2 regions of the Paenibacillus sp. 102 genome follow, and region 1 is predicted to be linked to the other one. Evidence: a T-box and tRNA genes for the amino acid it is inferred to sense, from the RefSeq annotation. Region 1 holds a T-box; the other holds one or more tRNA genes.
What was found. A T-box is a leader RNA that pairs with one kind of tRNA and senses whether it is charged. The one in region 1 lies ahead of AAIE21_RS05175 (valine--tRNA ligase), so its partner is inferred to be a tRNA-Val.

Region 1 (21,628 bases):
ACAATATGCCAGCTGAAGCTATCACTCAAGCTCTTGGAAGTGCAGATGCTTTATCTGAAGATCTTAAAGTACGTAAAGCTGTAGACTTCTTAGTAGACAACAGCAAAGCTGCATAATAAAATAACAAGGCACGATTTTTGATCGTGCCTTGTTTTATAAATATAGAAATATATTTATAAAACTGTTCGATGAAGAAGGAAATGACCCTTCTAAAGTCGAATATACATATTTCAAAAGTTTTAAAAATTTTTTATTTGTACATAACTAGTCATATTATTTGTATTTCTCGCCACGTAGTGACATAATATGTATTTACATACGATACATTTATCGTGTACATACGAAGGCAAGAGATTAGCACTTTGTAAGGGGTGTGAAAATATGTTTAAATTTAATGATGAAAAAGGGCAATTAAAATGTTCTTTCTGTGGTAAAACACAAACGCAAGTCCGAAAGCTTGTTGCTGGTCCAGGTGTTTACATTTGTGATGAGTGCATTGAGCTTTGTACAGAGATTGTGCAAGAGGAGCTTGCGAAAGACGAAGAAGTAGAATTCAAAGATGTACCGAAACCGGTAGAAATTCGTGAAATCTTAGATGAGTATGTCATCGGACAAGATAATGCGAAAAAAGCACTAGCGGTAGCGGTATATAATCATTACAAACGCATCAATTCTAACAGCAAAATTGATGATGTAGAATTGGCGAAAAGTAATATTGCACTTATTGGGCCAACAGGTAGTGGTAAAACACTATTGGCACAAACATTAGCGCGTATTTTAAATGTTCCATTTGCAATCGCGGACGCAACATCTTTAACAGAAGCTGGATATGTGGGCGAAGATGTAGAAAACATCTTATTAAAACTTATTCAAGCTGCTGATTACGATGTGGAAAAAGCGGAAAAAGGAATCATTTACATTGATGAGATTGATAAAGTGGCGCGTAAGTCAGAAAATCCATCAATTACACGCGATGTGTCTGGTGAGGGTGTGCAGCAGGCCCTTCTGAAAATTTTAGAAGGTACTGTAGCAAGCGTTCCACCTCAAGGTGGTCGTAAACATCCACATCAAGAGTTTATTCAAATTGATACAACGAACATCCTATTCATTTGTGGTGGTGCGTTTGATGGCATTGAGCCAATTATTAAACGTCGCCTTGGTGAAAAAGTAATTGGATTTGGTTCAGAGAAGAAAAATGCTGATGTAAATGAAAAGCATGTTTTATCTCACGTATTACCAGAAGATCTTTTACGATTTGGTTTAATTCCAGAGTTTATTGGTCGTCTTCCAGTTATTGCAAACCTAGAGCCGCTTGATGAAGGTGCTCTTGTTGATATTTTAACAAAACCGAAAAATGCGCTTGTGAAACAGTTCCAAAAATTATTGGAGCTTGACGATGTTGAGCTTGAATTTGAAGAAGGGGCACTGATCGAAATTGCAAAAAAAGCAATTGAACGTAAAACAGGTGCTCGTGGACTTCGCTCTATTATTGAAGGCTTAATGCTAGATGTAATGTTCGAGCTTCCATCTCGTAAAGATATCGAGAAGTGTATTCTTTCAAAAGAAACAGTAGCGGACAATGCCGCGCCAAAATTGGTGTTACAAGACGGTACTGTACTTGATACAAAAACATCTGCATAGTGTAAGAATGAAACAGCAATTTTTATAATTGCTGTTTCTTATTATGTTTAGCACTATTCCTCCCAGGAAATACTAAATGGTAAAACATAGCGGGAGGAAATAAATGATGAGCTGGACAAACATATTTCTACTTGTTCAACTTGTTTTTGGTGTAATTGTCGGATTGTATTTCTGGCATTTGCTCCGAAACCAGCGAACACAAAAAGTTTCAATTGATCGAGAATCAAAAAAAGAATTAGAACAACTTCGCAAAATGCGCGAAATTTCTTTGACAGAACCGCTTGCGGAAAAAGTACGTCCTATCTCTTTTTTAGATATTGTTGGGCAAGAGGACGGAATTAGATCATTAAAGGCGGCACTTTGTGGACCGAACCCGCAGCATGTCATTATATACGGTCCTCCTGGGGTCGGGAAAACGGCAGCGGCACGTCTTGTGTTAGAAGAAGCGAAAAAAAATCAAAAATCCCCATTTCGTATGAATGCAACATTTATTGAATTGGATGCAACAACGGCCCGTTTTGATGAGCGCGGTATTGCTGATCCATTAATTGGATCGGTGCATGATCCGATTTATCAAGGTGCAGGTGCAATGGGACAAGCGGGAATTCCTCAGCCGAAAAAAGGTGCTGTAACAGATGCGCATGGTGGTATTTTATTTATTGATGAAATCGGTGAATTGCATCCAATCCAAATGAATAAAATGCTAAAAGTATTAGAAGATCGTAAAGTATTTCTGGAAAGTGCATACTATAGTGAAGAAAATTCAATGATTCCAACATACATACATGATATTTTTCAAAAAGGCTTACCAGCAGATTTTCGCTTAGTTGGAGCTACAACTCGGTCTCCAGATGAAATTCCCCCAGCTATTCGTTCTCGTTGTTTAGAAGTTTTCTTCCGTGAACTCGATACAGAAGAAATTCAAAAAGTAGCGAAGAATGCAGCAGAAAAAGTAAAGATGGAAATTGGAGAACAAGGGATTGAAATAATTGGAATGTATGCCAGGAATGGAAGAGAAGCCATTAATCTTGTACAAATTTCTGCAGGAATGGCGATTAATGAGGGGCGCTCATTTATTAAAGATGAGGATATTGAATGGGTGGTTCATTCTAGTCAGCTTACTCCAAAATATGAAAAGCGTATTTATCCAATTCCGAAAATTGGTCTTGTAAATGGACTTGCAGTATATGGACCGAATACAGGGGCGTTATTAGAAATTGAAGTAACAGCAATTCCAGCTACGGACAAAGGTACGATAAATGTTACCGGAATTGTGGAAGAAGAGAGTATTGGTAGTCAAACGAAATCAATCCGTCGTAAAAGTATGGCGAAAGGATCGGTTGACAATGTGTTAACCGTGCTTCGTTCTCTCGATTTATTGCCAGAAGGATATGATATACATATTAATTTCCCTGGTGGTATTCCAATTGATGGTCCGTCGGCAGGAATTGCAATGGCAACCGGAGTATACTCGGCACTGCACCAAGTGTATGTGAATAACGAAGTAGCGATGACAGGAGAAATAAGTATTCATGGTGAAGTAAAGCCGGTAGGTGGCGTATATGCAAAAGTGAAAGCAGCAAAAAAGGCGGGGGCAAAAAAGATAATTATTCCTGCTGAAAATATGCAACCATTTTTATATACGATAAAAGGTATTGAAATTATACCTGTTCGAAAATTGAAGGAAGTTTTTGAGATAACATTCGTACAGGAAAACTTGCATCGTGAAATCAATGTGCGTCGTCAGGCAGATGAAGGTGACGTGCAATCGATATAATAAAGGTTCTAATAGGCGATTTCATGTGAGGTGAGCGTCATGAGAACGTAATAATATTTGCCAGACTTCGTTTAAGTTTGTATGCTTAAGCGGGGTCCCTTTTTCTTTTTTGGAGAAACAAAAAGTAGGGGATTTGCAATTGCAAGGAATCTCTGCAATTGCATCAAGATGTATTGTAATATAAAATAGTTGAACAGGAGTTTAATTTATTATGGAGGTGCTATGTCTAGTATGAATACGAACGAAAGAATTGTGCCCCTCCTACCATTAAGAGGCGTTCTCGTATATCCAACGATGGTTCTGCATCTTGATGTAGGACGTGATAAATCGATACAAGCACTAGAGCAGGCAGCAATGGATGAAAATATCATCTTTTTAGCAATGCAAAAAGAAATGAATATCGATGATCCAAAAGAAGATGACATATATAGTGTGGGTACAGTAGCGAAAGTAAAGCAGATGTTAAAACTGCCAAACGGCACGCTGCGTGTCCTTGTAGAAGGTTTACATAGAGCAGAAATAGTAGAGTTTATTGAAGAAGAAGATATAGTGAAAGTTTCGATTCAAACAGTAACAGACGAAGAAGAAGGCGACCTAGAGGAAAAAGCTCTTATGCGCACGTTGCTGGAACATTTCGAGCAATACATTAAAGTTTCGAAAAAGGTATCGAATGAAACGTTTGCAACAGTAGTGGATGTGGAAGAACCTGGTCGCTTAGCTGATTTAATCTCTTCTCATTTACCGATTAAGACAAAACAAAAGCAAGAGATTTTAGAAATTTTATCTGTAAAAGAAAGATTACATACACTTATTTCTATTATTCAAGACGAACAAGAACTACTTAGTTTAGAAAAGAAAATTGGACAAAAAGTGAAGCGTTCGATGGAACGTACGCAAAAAGAATATTTCTTGCGTGAACAAATGAAGGCGATTCAAACAGAACTTGGTGATAAAGAAGGTAAAGGCGGCGAAGTTGAAGAGCTTCGTGAAAAAATCGAAGAGGTAGGAATGCCAGAAGAAACGAAAAAAGCTGCCTTAAAAGAATTAGATCGCTATGAAAAGTTGCCAGCAAGCTCTGCGGAGAGTGGTGTGATTCGTAATTATCTTGATTGGTTATTAGCGGTTCCGTGGACAGAAGCAACAGAAGATATGATTGACTTAGCACATTCTGAAATAATCTTAAATAGAGATCATTACGGCCTTGAGAAAGTGAAAGAACGCGTGTTAGAATATTTAGCTGTTCAAAAGCTAACAAATTCTTTAAAAGGACCAATTCTTTGTTTAGTAGGACCTCCAGGTGTCGGGAAAACATCTTTAGCACGTTCGATTGCAACATCGTTAAATCGTAATTTTGTTCGTGTTTCCCTTGGTGGTGTTCGTGATGAATCTGAAATTCGTGGTCACCGTCGTACATATGTTGGAGCAATGCCAGGTCGTATTATTCAAGGAATGAAAAAGGCCAAGACTATCAATCCTGTCTTTTTATTAGATGAGATTGACAAGATGTCTAATGATTTCCGTGGTGATCCGTCTGCTGCGTTATTGGAAGTATTGGATCCAGAACAAAATCATAACTTTAGCGATCATTATATTGAAGAGCCTTATGATTTATCAAAAGTAATGTTTGTTGCAACTGCAAATACGCTTGCAAGCATTCCAGGCCCACTTCTTGATCGTATGGAAATTATTTCGATTGCTGGTTATACAGAGATTGAAAAGGTGCATATTGCTCGTGAACACTTATTGCCGAAGCAATTAACAGAACACGGCTTGAAAAAAGGGAATCTCCAAGTGCGTGATGACGCGTTACTTGAAATTATTCGCTATTATACGCGCGAGGCTGGTGTTCGTACGCTAGAGCGTCAAATTGCAAAGATTTGTCGCAAAGCGGCAAAAATCATCGTTACAGAAGAGCGTAAACGTATTGTTGTAACGGAAAAAAACATTACAGATCTACTTGGGAAACATATATTCCGTTATGGGCAAGCTGAAACAACAGACCAAGTTGGAATGGCAACTGGTTTAGCGTATACGGCTGTTGGCGGTGATACACTTGCAATTGAAGTATCTGTATCACCAGGAAAAGGAAAATTAATTTTAACAGGGAAACTTGGGGATGTTATGAAAGAATCTGCACAAGCTGCATTTAGTTATATTCGTTCTCGTGCAGAGGAGCTTCATATTGATCCAGATTTCCATGAAAAGAATGATATTCATATTCATGTTCCGGAAGGAGCAGTTCCAAAGGATGGACCATCAGCCGGTATTACGATGGCAACGGCGCTTATTTCCGCACTAACAGGTGTACCTGTAAGCAAGGAAGTAGGAATGACAGGTGAAATTACACTACGTGGTCGTGTATTGCCAATCGGTGGTTTAAAAGAAAAAACATTAAGTGCTCATCGTGCAGGTTTAACGAAAATTATTTTGCCAGCCGAAAATGAAAAAGATTTAGATGATATTCCAGAAAGCGTAAAAGAAAATCTTACGTTTGTGCTTGTGTCTCATTTAGACGAAGTATTGGAGCACGCATTAGTAGGAGTGAAACAATGAAAGTAACAAAAGCAGATATTGTCATTAGTGCTGTTAAACCAGAACAATATCCAGATGGTGACTTACCAGAAATTGCATTAGCAGGTCGCTCTAATGTTGGGAAGTCTTCCTTTATTAATAAAATTTTAAATCGTAAAAAGTTAGTGCGTATTTCTTCTAAACCAGGGAAAACGCAAACGTTGAACTTTTTCTTAATTAATGAAATGATGCACTTTGTCGATGTTCCGGGTTATGGGTATGCGAAAGTATCTAAAACAGAGCGAGCGGCATGGGGAAGAATGATTGAAACGTATTTCACAACACGTGAGCAATTGGATGCGGCTGTATTAGTAGTGGATTTACGTCATTCACCAACGAAAGATGATGTCATGATGTACGACTTCCTTAAGCATTATGAAATTCCAACTATTATCATTGCGACGAAAGCCGATAAAATTCCGAAAGGGAAATGGCAAAAGCATTTGAAGGTTGTGAAAGAAACGCTCGATATTGAACAAGGTGATGAAATCGTTTTATTTTCATCAGAAACAGGACTTGGAAAAGAAGAAGCGTGGAAAGCCATTCATAAGTTTACAAAAACAAAAAACGCGTGACGATTCGTCGCGCGTTTTTTGTTTTTTACGGTATAAGTTCAAAAAGGAGGATAAAGAAATATGAAAGCTATCTTTGCCGGATTTTTTGAACATCTTCTTACAGTACGTTTAATGTAACTTCCATATTCCCTCTAGTCGCTTTTGAATACGGACATACACCATGTGCAGCTTCAACAAGCTCTTGTGCTTCATCATGAGAAACACCAGCAACGCGTACATCAAGTACAGTAGATAACCCAAACCCACCATCTGTATCTTTTCCAATGGAAACGTGAGCTGTCACTTCCGTACTTTCTACTTTTACACGTTTTGTACGAATTACAAGCTGCAGAGCGCTATCAAAGCATGCTGCATATCCAGCTGCAAATAATTGTTCTGGGTTTGTTGCTTCTCCGCCCATACCGCCTAATGCTTTTGGCATCTTTACATCAAGATTTAGAATGCCGTCATCTGAAACAACTTTCCCATTTCTTCCACCTGTCGCAGTTACTGTTGCTGTATATAATTTTTCCATATTTATTCCCCTTTTCTATCATTGATTGTTTGCATGGTTTCCATTAATTTATTTAATTGAATTAATAATGATCGATATTCTTGTTCTGTAATTCCTAAATTGGTAGCCATAGTTTTTGGCAATGAACATGCTTTTTCTTTTAAAGCGTGCCCTTCTTCGGTTAGTTCAATGCACACTTTGCGTTCATCTTCCTTAGAACGAACGCGTTTAACTAATTCTAATGTTTCCATGCGTTTTAACATAGGTGTTAATGTACCTGAATCTAAAAATAGACGTTCGCCAATTTCTTTTACAGTTAATCCATCTTGCTCCCAAAGCACTAATAATGTAATGTACTGTGGATACGTAATACCCATTTCTTCTAAATAAGGCCGATAAAAGCGTGTTACCTCTTTAGAACAGGCATAAATAGAAAAACAAAGTTGATTATCGAGATGTAAAGGATTCTCTTTCATGAACATCCCTCCTTTTTAAGTTGTGCACAATTTAATTTTGTAAAATTAATATAACGAAAAAGAAATGAGATGTCAAATACATTGCAACGAAAAAATTTTGAGTAATGTGTCACATGAAAGAAGTTGTTACATTTTGGAACAATCATACATATTTTTCTGTATTATGAAAGAAGATAAAAAAGGTAGCCTTCCAATTCTTATGGAATAGTTTCCATCACTTGATTCTGACAGATTTTTTTGGTAACGTACAAATAGAGTTATTATTTTATAATGATTATAAAGTAAGGTGTATATACATTTTGATTTTCTAACATATAAGTTGCTGCTAGGAAGAACAAAAGGTGACATCTACTTGCTTTCTTTTTTGTTTTTACATGGAATGGGGCAGAAAGAGGGTTTGACCGCTTCTATGCATGGCTAGCTGCTCTCTCCCACCTAAAGAAAGGTTTGATGTTGGTTTTTCAATTTGTATTCGTATAGTTAGCTGAGTAACCTATTTCCTGCTAGGTGTGAAGATCAGAAAAAAATTGTTGATGTTCACACGATTGTCAGATTCATAACAAGAAAGTTGTATTATGATAGTAGTTAAGGTGATAAAACGGTTGAAGGGGGACATGCTGCGTGCATATTCTTGTTGTTGGTGTAAATTATCGAACAGCCCCTGTAGAATTTCGTGAGAAACTCACATTTCAGGCAGCAGAGCTAGAACGGGCAATGACAATATTACAAAATCAAAAGAGCGTTTTAGAAAATGTCATTGTATCAACGTGTAACCGCACAGAAATCTATGCTGTCGTCGATCAATTACACACGGGACGATATTACATTAAAAAGTTTTTAGCTGATTGGTTTCAGCTCGAGATAGAAGAGATTTCACCATACTTGTCTATTTTTGAACAAGATGGTGCCATTGAACATTTATTCCGTGTAACGTGCGGATTAGATTCTATGGTGGTCGGAGAAACACAAATTTTAGGCCAAATTCGTAATAGTTTCTTAGAAGCGCAAGAGGTAAAAGCAACAGGTACGATTTTTAATGAATTGTTTAAACAAGTAATCACGCTAGCAAAGCGTGCGCATTCAGAAACAACAATTGGTGAAAGTGCAATGTCTGTTAGCTATGCTGCAGTTGAGCTTGGAAAGAAAATTTTTGGCGATTTAACAGATTGTCACGTTTTAATTCTTGGCGCTGGAAAAATGGGTGAACTTGCACTGCAAAACTTATATGGAAGCGGAGCAAGTAAAGTAACAGTTATGAACCGTACATTTACGAAAGCGGAAACAATGGCTGAGAAATATATGGGGCATGCAAAACCTTTAAGTGAATTACAATGTGCATTATTAGAAGCGGATATTTTAATTAGTTCAACAGGTGCATCAGAGTATGTCATTACGAAAGAAATGATGACAAGAGTAGAACGGATGCGCTGTGGACGCCCGCTATTTATGGTGGATATTGCAGTGCCGCGCGATATTGATCCAGCAATTGATGAGCTAGAAGGTTCTTTCTTGTATGATATTGATGATCTGCAAGGCGTAGTCGAAGCAAACCGTGCTGAGCGTTTAAAAGAAGCGGAAAAAATTCAACTTATGATTGAAGAAGAAATCATTATATTTAAAGCTTGGCTAAATACGCTTGGTGTTGTTCCTTTGATAGCAGCTCTTCGTGATAAAGCTTTAGCAATTCAAAGTGATACAATGCAAAGTCTGGAGCGGAAAATTCCAACGCTGAGTGATCGTGAGAAAAAAGTAATTAGTAAGCATACGAAAAGTATTATTAATCAACTGCTAAAGGATCCGATTTTAGTAGCGAAAGAGTTAGCGGCCGAAGAGGGAGCTACGGAAAAGCTCGCTTTATTCGCGAAAATTTTTGATTTAGAAGTGCAAGAAGAGGTTGTGGAACATACGGAAGAACGAGAACATAAACGAGCGTGGACAGCATCCGTTCCATCTTTATAACCGGAAGGATGATCGGATGGGCTTTTTAAATAATAGTATTATTTATCATATCGCAATTATTTTATATGCTTGTAGCATTAGTTTATATTTTATAGATTATTTCCAGAGTAACCGAAAGGCGAATCGAATTGCTTTTTGGTTACTTGCAATTGTATGGATATTACAGTCTATTTTTATGTTACTTCGGGCTACGGAATCAGAGACGCATCCGATTTTAACGTTATTGTCGGGGATTTATTTCTATGTGTGGTTATTAATTACAATGTCGCTCGTAATCAATCGATTTATGCGCATTGACTTTTTAGTCTTTTTTACAAATGTCATTGCGTTTGGCGTAAGCGCTTTTTCTATTTTTACTCCGCTCGGAAAAATGTCACCGGTACTTGCGCATCAATTAGTTTCAGAACTTGTATACGTACATGTAGGAATGGCGATTATTTCCTATGCGGCATTTACGGTTTCGTTTATTTTTTCTATTATGTACTTACTGCAATATCGATTATTAAAACAGAAAAAATGGAATGCAAGATTAAGAAGGTTGGGGAATTTACCAAAGCTTGAGTCGATGTCTTATGGACTAAATCTATTTTCTGTTCCTTTTTTCTTGTTAGCTATTTTACTTGGATGTATATGGGGATATACAAAGTTAGATAATTTCCATTGGTATGATACGAAAGTAATCGGGTCTTTTGTTGTTTTATTTGTATATTGCATGGGTTTATATTTACGAGGATCAGATATATTGCAAGGTAAGAAGATTATAAATTGGAACATTGGTGCCTTTCTCGTTATGTTAGTCAACATTTTCCTATTGAGCAGTTTATCAAACTTCCACTTTTGGTATTTATAATGAGGAGAGAAAATTATGCGCAAAATTATTGTCGGTTCGAGAAAGAGTAAGCTAGCATTAACGCAAACAAATTGGTTTATTGATCAGTTAAAAGCGCTTGGCTTACCATATGAATTTGAAGTGAAAGAAATTGTTACAAAAGGCGATGTTATTTTAGATGTAACACTTTCCAAAGTAGGTGGAAAAGGTTTATTTGTAAAAGAAATTGAACATGCATTGCTTACGAAAGAAATCGATATGGCTGTACATAGTATGAAAGATATGCCAGCTATACTTCCAGATGGATTAACAATTGGGTGTATACCGAAGCGTGTCGATCCACGTGATGCGTTCATTTCAAAAAACGGGGAATCATTTGAGGACTTAGCAGAAGGTGCGGTTCTTGGGACAAGTAGTTTACGACGAAGTGCACAGTTACTCGCTGCTAGACCAGACTTACAAGTGAAGTGGATTCGCGGTAATATTGATACGAGATTACGTAAATTAAAAGAAGAAGACTATGATGCAATCATTTTAGCAACAGCTGGGTTACAGAGAATGGGATGGGATGATGAAGTCATTACGGAACATTTAGATGAAACATTATGTGTACCGGCTGTAGGGCAAGGGGCCTTAGCAATTGAATGTCGTGAGGGTGATGAAGATTTATTGCAATTATTATCACATATGAATGATGTTGTAACAGAACGAACAGTGGCGGCTGAACGAGTATTCCTGCATAAACTTGAAGGTGGCTGCCAAGTACCGATTGCTGGATACGCAATACTTCAGGAGAATAATGAAATTGAATTAACAGCTCTTGTCGGCTCTATGGATGGTTCTGTTTTGTTAAAAGAAACAGTTACAGGTGTAGATTCAGAGCAAGTTGGCTTAGAGGCAGCTAATCGTTTAATTAAGCAAGGAGCAAAAGAGCTCATTCTCGCTGCAAATAAGGAGCAACAGTAATCATGGATGCTCTTGCTGGCAAAACAGTACTGATTACGCGTGCCCAGCATCAAGCAAAACAAATGAGTGCAGCGGTGAAAAAAGAGGGCGGAATTCCATTGGAAATTCCGCTTTTGCATATAGAAGGTGTATCGCAGAAAGAATTTCAAGGAGTGCTGCAGCAACTGCACACATATGACTGGGTTATTTTTACGAGTAAAAATGGTGTGGGATTTTTTTTAGATGGTTTGTGTCAGAAAATACCGCCTAATGTTCGCATTGCTGCAGTAGGGGTGAAAACAGGACAAGAGTTAGAAAAGCGGGGTTATGAGGTTCATTTTATTCCAACAGCGTTTGTTGCTGAAACCTTTGCGGAAGAATTTGTAAGAGAATTAAGTGGTAAGGAACACATTTTATTTCCAAAAGGGAATTTAGCTAGAGATGTGATTCCGATTAAACTCCGGGAATTAGGAGTGTTCTTAGAGGAACTTGTTGTATATGAAACAAAAACAAATGATAAGAAACAACAAGATCTCATCTCAGCTTTAGAATCAGGTAAGGTAGACGCTATTACATTTACAAGTCCTTCTACCGTTACAAGCTTTGTGACATTACTCGAGGGCACAAACTGGAGAGAATGGATAAAAAAATGTACAATTGCTTGTATAGGACCGATAACAGAGCAAGAGGCAATGCGTTATTTTGCTGATGTAATTGTTCCAAAAGAATATACAATAGAAGCGTTAATACAATGCATTTCAAAATATAATCAAAATGCATAATCTAAATAAAAGAATGGGAGACAGAAATCTATGAGTTCTTTACAATTTAATCGTCACCGTCGTTTAAGACAAAGTGGAAATATGCGTGCGCTTGTACGTGAAACATTTTTACATACAGAAGATTTTATTTATCCTATTTTTGTATTAGAAGGAGAGAATGTTCGTAACGAAGTTCCTTCTATGCCAGATGTATACCAAATTTCTTTAGATCTTCTGCAAGCTGAAATGCAAGAAGTTGTAGATTTAGGTATTCGTTCTGTTATCGTATTCGGTTTACCTGCTGAAAAAGATGAAGTTGGCTCTTCTGCATTTTGTGAGCACGGTATTGTACAACGTGCAATCAAACAAATTAAAGAGCAGTTCCCAGAGTTAGTAGTAGTTGCAGATACATGTTTATGCCAATATACAAGCCATGGTCATTGCGGTGTTATTGAGGATGGAATTATTTTAAATGATGAATCATTAGAAGTTCTTGCGAAAACTGCAGTAAGCCAAGCGAAAGCAGGAGCAGATATTATTGCACCATCTAACATGATGGATGGATTTGTAACGGCGATTCGCCATGCATTAGATGAGAACGGTTTTGCGCACGTGCCGGTTATGTCATATGCGGTGAAATATTCATCGGCATTTTACGGACCATTCCGCGATGCAGCACATGGTGCACCGCAATTTGGTGATCGTAAAACGTACCAAATGGATCCAGCAAACCGCATGGAAGCACTCCGTGAAGCTGAATCGGATGTAATGGAAGGGGCAGATTTCTTAATCGTAAAACCAGCTCTTTCTTACTTAGATATTATTCGCGATGTGAAAAATAATTTCAATTTGCCAATCGTTGCTTATAACGTGAGTGGAGAATATTCAATGATTAAAGCAGCAGCGCAAAATGGTTGGATTAATGAAAAAGACATTGTACTTGAGAAACTATTAAGCATGAAACGCGCAGGAGCAGATTTAATTATTACGTATCATGCGAAAGATGCAGCACGATGGTTACAAGAAGGAGGCGCACAATAATGAAAAAATTTGATAAATCGATTGAAGCATTTACGGCGGCGCAAGATTTAATGCCTGGTGGCGTAAACAGTCCGGTTCGTGCATTTAAATCTGTTGGTATGAATCCGCTCTTTATGGAGCGCGGAAAGGGCTCTAAAGTGTACGATATCGATGGGAATGAATACATCGACTACGTATTATCATGGGGACCTCTTATTCACGGACATGCAAATGACCGTGTTGTAGAATCATTAAAAGCTGTTGCTGAAAAAGGAACAAGCTTTGGTGCGCCGACAGAAATTGAAAATAAATTAGCGCAGCTTGTAATTGAGCGTGTGCCGTCTATTGAAATCGTGCGTATGGTAAACTCTGGAACGGAAGCAACAATGAGTGCACTTCGTTTAGCACGTGGTTACACAGGTCGTAATAAAATTTTGAAATTTATCGGTTGTTACCATGGTCATGGCGATTCATTATTAATTAAAGCTGGTTCTGGTGTTGCAACGCTTGGTTTACCAGATAGCCCTGGGGTACCTGAAGGTGTAGCGCAAAATACGATTACAGTAGCGTATAACGATTTACAGAGCGTAAAATATGCTTTCGAACAATTCGGTGACGATATCGCTTGTGTGATTGTAGAGCCAGTAGCGGGAAATATGGGGGTTGTACCACCTCAGCCAGGATTTTTAGAAGGACTTCGTGAAGTAACAGAGCAAAATGGTGCACTACTTATCTTCGATGAAGTAATGACAGGATTCCGCGTTGCTTATAATTGTGGCCAAGGTTATTACGGTGTAACGCCTGACTTAACTTGTTTAGGAAAAGTAATTGGAGGTGGCCTACCAGTAGGAGCATACGGTGGTAAAGCAGAAATCATGCGCCAAGTTGCACCGAGCGGACCAATTTATCAAGCAGGTACATTATCTGGTAACCCTCTTGCAATGACAGCAGGTTATGAAACATTAGTACAATTAACACTGGAATGTTATCAAGAGTTTGAGCGTAAAGCTGAAATGTTAGAAAATGGTTTGCGTAAAGCGGCTGAAAAATATGGTATTCCGCATCATATAAATCGTGCGGGTTCAATGATTGGTATATTCTTCACGAATGAACCAGTTATTAACTATGATGTAGCGAAAACTTCAAACTTAGAGTTTTTCGCAGCTTACTATCGTGAAATGGTAGAACAAGGTGTATTCTTACCACCTTCTCAATTTGAGGGCTTATTCTTATCAACAGCTCATAGTGATGCAGATATTGAGGCAACGATTGCAGCAGCAGAAATTGCCATGTCAAAATTAAAAGCGTAAAGGAAAAAAGGTTGTCAGGGAGAGTTCTGACAACCTTTTTGTTATGTTGTATATTGTCGAAGTTCCGATATGTGACGTTTAATGGTCGATATATTAAAAAACGCCGGTATATGAAAAATGAATAGGAAGTCCTCATGTGTAGTTTGATTTTTTACTCATAAAATGACTCTTAGGTACATAAATCTGTAATGACATACAGTTTGGGAGGGGGAAAAAGAGGTGGCAACTGATCATTCATTACGTTTTTCATTAAAAGAATCGGTTTGGTTCCAAAAAGGACAGGAAGTCGAAGAACTTTTGTCAATTTCGTTAGATCCAGACGTTGAGATAGAAGAGCTTGAATACGAAGTAATTGTGAGAGGGCAATTGGATTTAACGGGGGAATACGTTGCAAGGCAAGATGATTCTGCGTTTTCATTACGAGATTTATCTCCAGCGAAATCCATTGATTATGTAGAAACGCGAGAAGATGGTGTAAACGAACTTGTACACTCTTTTCCGTTAGAAATTTCGATTCCGCGAAACCGAGTGAAACAAGTTGAAGAATTGTATGTTTCCATTGAGGAATTTGATTATGAATTAAAGGAAAGTGGTTGCCTGCAATTATTAGCAGATATATCGATATCTGGATTATGCGAAGACGAGAGAATACAGAATGAAGTGCACGAGGAAGAGATAGAGGATGTGGACGTTGATAGAATTGAGGAAGCAAAAGCGGTGGATGAGGATAAAGCACCAGTGGAAGTGGAAGTGGAAGTGGAAGAAGTAACAGTTCATACAGAATCAGATGGATGGGAGGATTATGCATTTGAGCCTTTCCAATTAGAGGAGCGTAAGGAACAAGAATTAGAAGAAGAGGTAGTAGATTTAGAAGAGCAGGAAGAGGAAGAACGAGAAGAAGTGAAAGAAACGACACCTCAATTTGAATTGTTCGGGCGGAAGGATTTTAAGAAAAAGCAAGCGGAGAAATTACAGGAAGAGCAAGAGGAGACATCTTACTCACAACGGGATGAAAATGCATTATACTTAACAAAATTGTTTACGAAAGAGCCGGAAGAAGAATTTACGAAATTACGTATGTATTTCGTGCAAGAAGGGGATACAATTGAATCGGTTGCGGAGCGGTATGAAACATCTGTCCAGCATCTACATCGCGTGAATCAAACAGATGAAGTATATTTAACCGCAGGGCAAATTATATATATACCTGTGTCAAGAGTGAAAACAAAGTGAGTGAAGAAGTTTCTTCTTCACCTCTTTTCTTTTTACTCCGCTATTCGTGGGCTTATAATCAGTGGGGGGTTCATTTTATATGTGCATAGATATATATCCAGTTTGATTTTCTGACATATAAGTCGCAGCTATGAAAATAAAAGGAATCTCCACTCATTTTCACCCGGCATGGGGCGAAAAAAGGCACTGACCGCTTTTATGCTTGGCCGGATGCTTTTTCCCACTTAAAGGTTAGGTTTTATATGTCGGTTTTTCAAGCTGTATTTCTATAGAAATCGATTGTTTCAGTTAAAAGGAATTTTATTTTACGTTTTTGAATGAGAAAGGATCATTCGTATGGATATAGAATTGCGAGATCGTTATGCCCCAATTGTACAGCGATATCAATTGGACGTCCATCATATGGAAGAGCACGGAAGTGTCATAAAAATGTATACGAATCAAGGTCCATATGCATTGAAAAAATTACCATCTCATCGATTGAAACGAAATAATTTAATGTATCATGTTCAATTTTTACGAGAAAAGGGATTTACACATTATGCACCGATTTATCATGCAACAGATGGAAATCATATTTTGAGCGACGAAACATATAGTTATTATTTAATGCCTTGGTTGGAGCGAGCAGAAGGAAGTGGAGAGGACAATGATCAATATCATAAAATGTTTCAGACGCTAGCGCTACTTCATCAAAGAACGGTAAAAGAAGAAACGTATACTGAAGAAGTGCTAGAGAATCATTATACAAATATCTCTGATCGTTGGGAGAAAGATGGGGAGTTCTTAGAGGAATTCCTTGTAGAGTCTGAGGCAAAATGGTATATGTCTCCGTTTGAACTACAGTACTGTACGTATTTTCATCATGTGATGAGGGCACGTGAATTTGCAACGAAACAGCTTTCGGAGTGGCATGAAGCGATGAAAGAGAAAGAAAAAACACGAGTTTCTTTTATTCATGGCAATGTATCGATGAATCATTTTTTATTTGATTATGAACGAAACGGTTATTTTATTAGCTTAGAAAGGTCGGGGTTTGCAACACCAGTTCAAGATCTTGTCCGTTTTTATTCCCGCTCATTAAACACATATCCAATTGCGAGAAGTGATCGTTTCGAATGGTATCAGGTGTATCAAAAGAATTTTCCGTTTACGAAAGAAGAGCAACTTCTTATGTTTGCTTATCTAACATATCCGTCCCCGTTTATTCGGCAAATCCAATCTTATACAAGTAAACAGAAGAGTCGTGGTGAAAAGCAAGAACTTCAAGGTGTGAAAATGTTACAGCAAGCCCATTGGCTTGTAAGTAATGTAGAATATTTCATTTCACAATTACAAGCTGCGCAGCAAGGGAACGAGCAACAGCCGTAGTCTCAAGTATTCTTGAGGCTACGGCTGAAAATGTAAGCGAATTGTTGCTACAACAAAGATGATAAGGATGATGAAATCTAAGAAGGTTGGAAGTAGTAATGTGCGAATTCCTTGAAAAATAGTAAGTGGAATGGCAAAATCAGAAAAAATCGTTTGTAAATTCCTAACCCATGAAGGGGCTGAAAAATTGTAGGTGCGTCGGTATCGTCGCATAATCAATCATTCCTCCGTACAGAAAGCATTTGCTACACATTAATCTTGAAGGGGAAGGTGCAATATTACAGTATGCAGGATAAGTACCTAAGGTGCTTGTGCTGCTTTTTTCATTTTTCATACATATGCTATAAAAAAATGCTTCCGCTAATTGACGATTGCACACTGATTTTTAGATGATAGGAAATTATAGCATCTATCAACTGTAGAAATTTGATGAAAAATATTTTTATCTTGACGAATATGGTTTCGTTTTTTACACTATTGTATATAATAAATAACAATTATATAAATACGTTGAAGGGGAAGAGTATAACATTAAACGTCTGCAGAGAGGAGAATTATTAGCTGTGAGGTTCTCTAGATAGTCATGTTAGAAGGTAGCCCTGGAGTATCTTTTCTGAACGGATTTATTCTCATTAGGAAAAGACGGATTTGTCCGTTATCAAATTAAGAGTATAAGCAAATTTTGAATTTGTTTGTAAATAAAGGTGGTACCACGATGTCCCTCGTCCTTTTTGGATGAGGGACATTTTTTATTCTGAAGGAGGGAAAATAATGTCAAACATGGAAAAGAATTTACCAACTAAATATGATCATATGTCCGTTGAAGAAGGCCGTTATAAATGGTGGCTTGATGGCAAGTATTTTGAAGCAAAAGGAGATGCGGAAAAACAACCGTATACAATTGTAATCCCGCCTCCAAACGTAACAGGTAAACTGCATTTAGGTCACGCTTGGGATACTACACTTCAAGATATTTTAACACGTACAAAGCGTATGCAAGGATACGACGTATTATGGCTCCCTGGTATGGACCATGCGGGTATCGCAACGCAAGCGAAGGTAGAAGGAAAACTTCGTGAAGAAGGTATTTCACGTTACGATCTTGGCCGTGAAAAATTCCTTGAAAAAGCATGGGAATGGAAAGAAGAATATGCTTCTCACATTCGTCAGCAATGGGGAAAAGTTGGGTTAGGATTAGATTACTCTCGTGAGCGCTTTACATTAGACGAAGGCTTATCTGATGCGGTTAATAAAGTATTCGTTCAGTTATACGAAAAAGGTTTAATTTACCGCGGTGAATATATTATTAACTGGGATCCAGCAACACGTACGGCCCTTTCTGATATTGAAGTAATTCATAAAGAAGTTCAAGGTGCATTCTACCATATGAACTATCCATTAACGGACGGTTCAGGTCACATTCGTCTTGCGACAACTCGTCCAGAAACAATGCTTGGTGATACAGCAGTAGCAGTTCATCCAGAAGATGATCGCTACAAGCATTTAATCGGAAAAACAGTTACACTTCCAATCGTAGATCGTGAAATTCCCATTATTGCTGATGAGTACGTAGAAAAAGATTTCGGAACAGGTGTTGTAAAAATCACACCAGCTCACGATCCGAATGACTTTGAAGTAGGTAATCGCCATGACTTACCACGCATTCTTGTAATGAACGAAGATGGCACAATGAATGAAAAAGCTGGTAAATATAACGGTATGGATCGTTTCGAATGCCGTAAAGAGTTAGTAAAAGACTTACAAGAAGCAGGTGTATTAGTAGAAATTGAGCCTCATATGCATGCGGTGGGTCATAGTGAGCGTAGCGGAGCGGTTGTTGAGCCTTACTTATCAACACAATGGTTCGTAAAAATGGCACCACTTGCAGAAAAGGCTGTTGCTCTGCAACAAAAAGAAGAAGAAAAAGTAACGTTCGTACCAGATCGTTTCGAGAACACATACTTACGCTGGATGGAAAACATTCACGATTGGTGTATTTCTCGTCAATTATGGTGGGGACACCGCATACCAGCTTGGTATCATAAAGAAACTGGTGAAGTATACGTAGGTACAGAAGCTCCAGCAGATATCGAAAACTGGAACCAAGATAACGACGTACTTGATACATGGTTTAGCTCAGCGTTATGGCCATTCTCAACACTTGGTTGGCCAAATGAAAATGATGAAGACTTCAAACGCTATTATTCAACAGATGCGCTTGTAACGGGCTATGACATTATTTTCTTCTGGGTATCCCGTATGATTTTCCAAGGTCTAGAGTTTACAGGAGAGCGTCCATTTAAAGATGTATTAATTCATGGTCTTGTTCGTGACGAGCAAGGACGTAAAATGAGTAAGTCTTTAGGTAATGGTATTGATCCAATGGAAGTTATCGAAAAGTATGGTGCAGATGCAATGCGCTTCTTCTTATCAACAGGAAGTGCACCAGGTCAAGATTTACGCTTCAGCATGGAGAAAGTAGAATCTACTTGGAACTTCATTAATAAAATTTGGAACGCGTCTCGTTTCGTATTAATGAATATGGAAGACATGAAATACGAAGATATCGATTTAACTGGTGAAAAGTCAGTTGCTGATAAGTGGATTTTAACTCGCTTAAATGAAACAATTGAAAGTGTAACGCGTAACATGGATAAATATGAATTCGGTGAAGCTGGTCGTGCACTGTACAACTTCATTTGGGATGATTTCTGTGACTGGTACATTGAAATGGCAAAGCTTCCGTTATACGGCGAAGATGAAGCGGCGAAGAAAACAACTCGTTCTGTTTTAGCATATGTATTAGATCAAACGATGCGTTTATTACACCCATTCATGCCATTCGTAACAGAGAAAATTTGGCAGCACTTACCTCATGAAGGTGAATCTATTACAGTAGCAGCGTGGCCAACAGTTCGCGAAGATTTACAAGACAAAGAAGCAGCGGCAGAAATGCACCTTCTTGTTGATATCATTCGCTCTGTTCGTAACATTCGTGCTGAAGTAAATACGCCAATGAGCAAAAAAGTTCAAATGCAAATTAAAGCAAAAGACGAAGCGGTACTAGCACAACTTACAAAAAATAGCTCTTACATCGAGCGTTTCTGTAATCCAAGTGAATTAACAATTAAAACGGATTTACAAGCGCCAGAAAAAGCGATGACTGCAATCGTATCAGGTGCAGAGTTATTCTTACCGTTAGCTGATCTAATCAACCTTGATGAGGAGAAAGCACGCCTTGAAAAAGAACTTGAGAAGTTCGATAAAGAGGTAGAACGCGTACAGAAGAAACTTGCAAATCAAGGTTTCGTAGCAAAAGCTCCAGCAGCAGTTATTGAAGGAGAGCGTGCAAAAGAGCAAGATTACTTAGAGAAACGCGAAGCAGTTCGCCAACGTCTAGCTGATCTTCAAAAATAAAAATCTTTTTAAAGAGGCTTACCATATTGGTGAGTCTCTTTTATTTGCGTATAATAGGGTTTAAGAAGGTTGTTTTTGAAAGGGGAAGGCATACGTGATACATACATACGAAGAAGCAATAGGTTGGATTCATAGCCGATTAAAGTTTGGTATTAAACCAGGGTTAGAAAGAATGCAGTGGATGCTAGGGGAGCTTGGAAATCCTGAACGTCATATAAAATGTGTTCATCTTGCAGGAACAAATGGAAAAGGTTCAACTTTAACATATATGCGTTATATGCTAGAAGCGGAAAAATATAAGGTCGGGACATTTACATCTCCATATATTGAAACGTTTAATGAACGAATTGGTGTGAATGGAAAACCAATTGTAGATGAAGAAATTACTGAGCTTGTAAATATGGTAAAGCCAGTTGTTGAAAAATTAGATGAAACAAATTTAGGAGAAGCAACGGAATTTGAAATTATTACAGTAATGGCAATCTGCTATTTTGGGAAAATAAACTTCTGCGATATCGTTTTGTTTGAAACAGGGCTTGGTGGTCGTTTTGATTCTACAAATGTCGTTCATCCAGTTCTTACAGTGATTACAAATGTCGGCCATGATCATATGCGTATTTTAGGGAATACATTAGCGGAAATTGCGTATGAAAAAGCAGGAATTATTAAATCAGGTGTTCCTGTTATTACTGGTGTGCAGGATAAAGAAGCACTTGGGGTTATTCAAAAGGTTGCCAAGGAAAAAAATGCAAACCTTTACGAACTCGGAAAGCAATTTACAGCGGTGCATAAACGTTCTGATGAAGATGGAGAACACTTTGACTTTTCTTGTCCGTTCGCTTCGTTTGAGGAAGTTCGGATTTCGATGAAAGGAAGTCATCAAGTAGGAAATGCGGCACTAGCATTGATGGGGGTTATGTATCTTAAAACATACTTATCATTCTTACTGGAGGAAGAGCGTATTCGTGTAGGATTAAGTGAAGCATATTGGATTGGCCGATTTGAACGACTGCACAGTAAACCTGACGTAATTATAGATGGTGCTCATAATCCAGAAGGAATTGCAAGTCTTGTGAAAACGGTGAAGGCTCATTATAACGATAAAAATGTTATTGTTTTATTTACAGCTCTTGGTGATAAGCAATTAGATAACATGGTTGGTCCACTTGAAACTGTAGCAGATGAAATGATTTTTACAACATTCACATTTGATCGAGCGATTTCTGCTAAGGAGCTTGCTGCTCATTCAA
Region 2 (4,380 bases), on a different contig from region 1:
CATCCATAAGTGACAGCCGAAGCCGCCTTTCAATTTCGCACCATGCGGTGCAAAATGTTATCCGGTATTAGCCCCGGTTTCCCGGAGTTATCCCAGTCTTATGGGCAGGTTACCCACGTGTTACTCACCCGTCCGCCGCTAATTTCTTAAGAGCAAGCTCTTAAGAAATTCGCTCGACTTGCATGTATTAGGCACGCCGCCAGCGTTCATCCTGAGCCAGGATCAAACTCTCCAATAAAGTTAGTTTGTCTAGCATCATAAAATAAAAATTGACGTTGCACGTTGTTTGTTTCGTTCAGTTTTCAAAGAACTAAAAGCGGGTGAAGAGAATCGAACTCTCGACCAGAGCTTGGAAGGCTCTTGTTTTACCACTAAACTACACCCGCGTGGTCGGGAAGACAGGATTTGAACCTGCGACCCCCTGGTCCCAAACCAGGTGCTCTACCAAGCTGAGCCACTTCCCGTTATGGCGCGCCCGAGAGGAGTCGAACCCCTAACCTCTTGATCCGTAGTCAAACGCTCTATCCAATTGAGCTACGGGCGCTTATTCATGATGTTGTATCGCCGTCTCATTTCAGCGACTCAATTATCTTATCACACCGCGTTTTCAAATGCAAGTGCTTTTTTATTTTTTCTTTGGTGCGGCCGAGAGGACTTGAACCTCCACGGGGTTTCCCCCACTAGGCCCTCAACCTAGCGCGTCTGCCATTCCGCCACGACCGCGCGGAAATTAAGAAAAAGTGAGCCATGAAGGATTCGAACCTTCGACCCTCTGATTAAAAGTCAGATGCTCTACCAACTGAGCTAATGGCTCGTAAATGGCTGGGCTAGCTGGATTCGAACCAGCGCATGACGGAGTCAAAGTCCGTTGCCTTACCGCTTGGCTATAGCCCATCGAAGTCATTCTTTTTTTGTGACGAAAATCATTATATCACGATAAGAAATAAAAAACAACTGCTTATTAGCAGAAGTTATAAATGGCGGTCCCGACCGGGGTCGAACCGGCGATCTCCTGCGTGACAGGCAGGCATGTTAACCACTACACCACGGGACCATTGGTTGCGGGGACAGGATTTGAACCTGCGACCTTCGGGTTATGAGCCCGACGAGCTACCGGACTGCTCCACCCCGCGACGACACTATTTACAAATTATATATGGTGGAGGATGACGGGATCGAACCGCCGACCCCCTGCTTGTAAGGCAGGTGCTCTCCCAGCTGAGCTAATCCTCCGAAAGTGGTGACCCGTACGGGATTCGAACCCGTGTTACCGCCGTGAAAGGGCGGTGTCTTAACCACTTGACCAACGGGCCAATATGAATGGCAGAGAAGAAGGGATTCGAACCCTCGCACCGCGTTAGCGATCTACTCCCTTAGCAGGGGAGCCCCTTGAGCCACTTGGGTACTTCTCTGTATGGCTCCGCAGGTAGGACTCGAACCTACGACCGATCGGTTAACAGCCGATAGCTCTACCACTGAGCTACTGCGGAATAAGAAAGACAATTTACATCTTATATAAATTCATATTATAAGTCAAGTCGTTTATACAACATTTTGTACAAACGTGACATGTTTATAATATACTGGATTGATTTTTAACTGTCAAGGTGTTTTTTATCTCTTTTAATCTACCTTTACACTTTCCGCAAACATATCTTTTTGTATTGATTTGACGTCTTCTTACATATTGAAGAGTACATTCTATGCATTCATACAAATATGTTTTAGGCTCTTTTCTCACTCCCGCTATCCGCTTACAAAATCTAGGAGCTCCAACCTCTTTCAATAACTGACGAAAATCTCGATCCCGATGTTGATATCCCCTCCCCATAATATGCAGATGATAATGACATAGCTCATGCTTAATAATACCAATTAGTTCTTCTTTTCCATACACTTCATAATAATGATAGTTTAATTCTATATTATGACTTCTGAGCAAATACCTCCCACCAGTTGTACGCAGTCGTTTATTGAACATTGCTTTATGTAAAAAAGCCCTCCCGAAATATTGCAATGATATCTCTTCTACAAATCTTTGGATTTCTTTTTCATTCATTTTGATTCCCCCAAAAAACTAAAAATAAACTTACACTTTTCTTCTTTCTTATACATATATTAAATAGTACATATACCCATCCTCATTCAAAAAGCGCAACTTCTATAAACCATCTTCTCCCTCATCTGTTCATAGAACTTCGCTGACCAAACTCTTATAAGCAGTTCCCAAGATTGAGTTTTTCACTTACTTTGAATCTTCATCTCAGTCCATAGGGGCTACTTGTTAGAGCCGGATTAAACAAGGAGGGATTCTTATGCCTACGTGGCTCCGAAAGCAAATGCAGCGTGCATATTTTGAAAAAAACCGGTATCAAATTAAGTTACTAAATGAATGCTGGTTTTATTATAGCAAAACACATCAAAATTCCTGATAAAGTGAACGTTTAATCAGTGGGGGCTGAAGCTTCCCCCCACCGATTAAAATTCCACTAACATCCATTCAAGAAAAAAGAGCAGCGCTACACCTGCCCTCTTCCCATTCTTATTCAATAGGTAACATTGATAAGGCAACGCGTCCTTTTTTCATATCAACATCATCTACCCATACCTTTACAATTTGTCCGACAGACACCACATCTAACGGATGCTTCACAAACTGTTTGCTCAGTTTAGAAATATGTACTAAACCATCTTGTTTCACACCAATATCGACAAAAGCACCAAAATCAACAACATTTCGAACAGTTCCTTCCAACTCCATACCACGCTTTAAATCTTCTAATTTGAGAATCCCCTTTTTCAAAAGTGGTTTTGGCAATTCATCACGCATATCTCTTTCCGGACTAATTAGGGCATCTATAATATCAATTAATGTCGGCTCACCAATATTCGTCTCTTGAGATAATTTAGAAACCTCCACTTCTTCTAAACATTTTTGTAAATGCGGTTGTCCTACATCATCAATCGCTAATCCTAAACTTTTTAATAGCAATTCAACACTTTTATACTGCTCGGGATGAATACCTGTTCTATCAAGTGGGTTTTTACCTTCTAGTATACGTAAGAAACCAATACATTGTTCATACGTTTTAGCACCTAGCCGTGGTATTTTTTTTAATTCTGTGCGTTTTGTAAATTTCCCATCTCCCTCACGCTTCGCAACAATATTTTTCGCAACAGTTTTTGATAATCCCGAAACGTATTGCAATAGCGCTACAGAAGCTGTATTCACATTCACTCCTACTTGGTTAACAGCTGTTTCCACAACAAATGTTAATGATTCATTTAATCTCTTCTGTGATACATCATGCTGATATTGTCCTACTCCAACTGATTTCGGATCAATTTTCACAAGTTCAGCAAGGGGATCTTGTAAGCGGCGTCCAATAGAAACAGCACTTCTTTCTTCAACTTGAAGATCCGGAAATTCTTCACGAGCCAAATCAGAAGCTGAATAGACACTAGCACCGGCCTCATTGACAATAATATAAAATACATCTTGCTGTACGAATTGTAAAACATCTACTATAAACTCTTCTGTCTCCCTAGAAGCTGTACCATTTCCAATCGCAATCATCTGAACCTGATATTTCTCTATAATAGAAATAACTTTTGTTTTTGCATCTTCATATTTCCGAACAGGTGGGTGCGGATAAACGACATCAATATGCAGCACTTTCCCTGTATCATCTACTACCGCTAACTTACACCCTGTTCGATACGCAGGATCCACCGCCAATACTACTTTCCCTTTCATCGGTGGCTGTAATAATAAATTACGTAAATTCTCAGAGAAAATGTGAATTGCTTGTTCTTCTGCCGTTTCAGTTAATTCTTTACGAATCTCCCTTTCGATTGACGGCTGAATTAATCGCTTATATCCATCTTCAATCGCTAATTGTACATATAGTGCACTTTTAGAAGATTCATCATGAATCACTTTTTTATGTAAAAATCGAATAATTTCTTCTGTTGGCGGAAGAACCGAAACTTTCAACATTTCTTCCTTCTCACCACGATTCATAGCTAATACACGATGTGGTACAACTTTTTGCAGTGGCTCTTCATAACCGTAATACATCTCATATATATTTTTTTCATCTTTTTCTTCATCTTTTACAGAGGACACAATCATCCCTTTTTTAAAAGTGATATTTCGAATCCAACTGCGGTATGCCGCATCATCCGATACAATTTCTGCAATAATATCTTGTGCACCTTGCAGTGCTTCTTGGATAGATTGTACTTCTTTCTCGGCATTAACAAATTCCTTCACTTTATCTTCCGGGTCTTCTTTTGTAAACAGAAGTAGCCACTCAGCTAATGGCTCTAATCCCTTATCTTTCGCGATTGTCGCTTTCGTTCTTCTTTTTTCTTTAT

Region 2: it has a tRNA-Val gene. The T-box ahead of AAIE21_RS05175 (valine--tRNA ligase) is inferred to sense a tRNA for this amino acid. The anticodon was not compared.

What each region holds. Positions count from the first base shown of each region.
Region 1 covers NZ_JBCGHT010000001.1:967,320-988,947, reverse strand. The annotation lists gene tig (trigger factor) at 1-116, shown strand, start outside; gene clpX (ATP-dependent protease ATP-binding subunit ClpX) at 382-1,641, shown strand; gene lonB (ATP-dependent protease LonB) at 1,748-3,418, shown strand; gene lon (endopeptidase La) at 3,641-5,971, shown strand; gene ysxC (ribosome biogenesis GTP-binding protein YsxC) at 5,968-6,564, shown strand; gene AAIE21_RS05230 (organic hydroperoxide resistance protein) at 6,662-7,078, opposite strand; gene AAIE21_RS05225 (MarR family winged helix-turn-helix transcriptional regulator) at 7,081-7,533, opposite strand; gene hemA (glutamyl-tRNA reductase) at 8,155-9,492, shown strand; gene AAIE21_RS05215 (cytochrome c biogenesis protein) at 9,509-10,342, shown strand; gene hemC (hydroxymethylbilane synthase) at 10,358-11,287, shown strand; gene hemD (uroporphyrinogen-III synthase) at 11,290-12,048, shown strand; gene hemB (porphobilinogen synthase) at 12,079-13,068, shown strand; gene hemL (glutamate-1-semialdehyde 2,1-aminomutase) at 13,068-14,357, shown strand; gene spoVID (stage VI sporulation protein D) at 14,577-15,590, shown strand; gene ysxE (spore coat protein YsxE) at 15,927-16,961, shown strand; gene AAIE21_RS05180 (hypothetical protein) at 16,980-17,174, opposite strand; T-box leader at 17,463-17,694, shown strand; gene AAIE21_RS05175 (valine--tRNA ligase) at 17,733-20,378, shown strand; gene AAIE21_RS05170 (bifunctional folylpolyglutamate synthase/dihydrofolate synthase) at 20,473-21,628, shown strand, end outside.
Region 2 covers NZ_JBCGHT010000015.1:82-4,461, forward strand. The annotation lists partial or broken rRNA gene AAIE21_RS22690 (16S ribosomal RNA) at 1-238, opposite strand, end outside; tRNA gene AAIE21_RS22695 (tRNA-Gly) at 316-386, opposite strand; tRNA gene AAIE21_RS22700 (tRNA-Pro) at 388-464, opposite strand; tRNA gene AAIE21_RS22705 (tRNA-Arg) at 468-544, opposite strand; tRNA gene AAIE21_RS22710 (tRNA-Leu) at 638-723, opposite strand; tRNA gene AAIE21_RS22715 (tRNA-Lys) at 742-814, opposite strand; tRNA gene AAIE21_RS22720 (tRNA-Gln) at 820-894, opposite strand; tRNA gene AAIE21_RS22725 (tRNA-Asp) at 979-1,054, opposite strand; tRNA gene AAIE21_RS22730 (tRNA-Met) at 1,057-1,133, opposite strand; tRNA gene AAIE21_RS22735 (tRNA-Val) at 1,158-1,233, opposite strand; tRNA gene AAIE21_RS22740 (tRNA-Glu) at 1,239-1,313, opposite strand; tRNA gene AAIE21_RS22745 (tRNA-Ser) at 1,322-1,412, opposite strand; tRNA gene AAIE21_RS22750 (tRNA-Asn) at 1,416-1,490, opposite strand; gene AAIE21_RS22755 (SprT family protein) at 1,574-2,059, opposite strand; gene cmpA (cortex morphogenetic protein CmpA) at 2,316-2,432, shown strand; gene AAIE21_RS22765 (Tex family protein) at 2,543-4,380, opposite strand, start outside.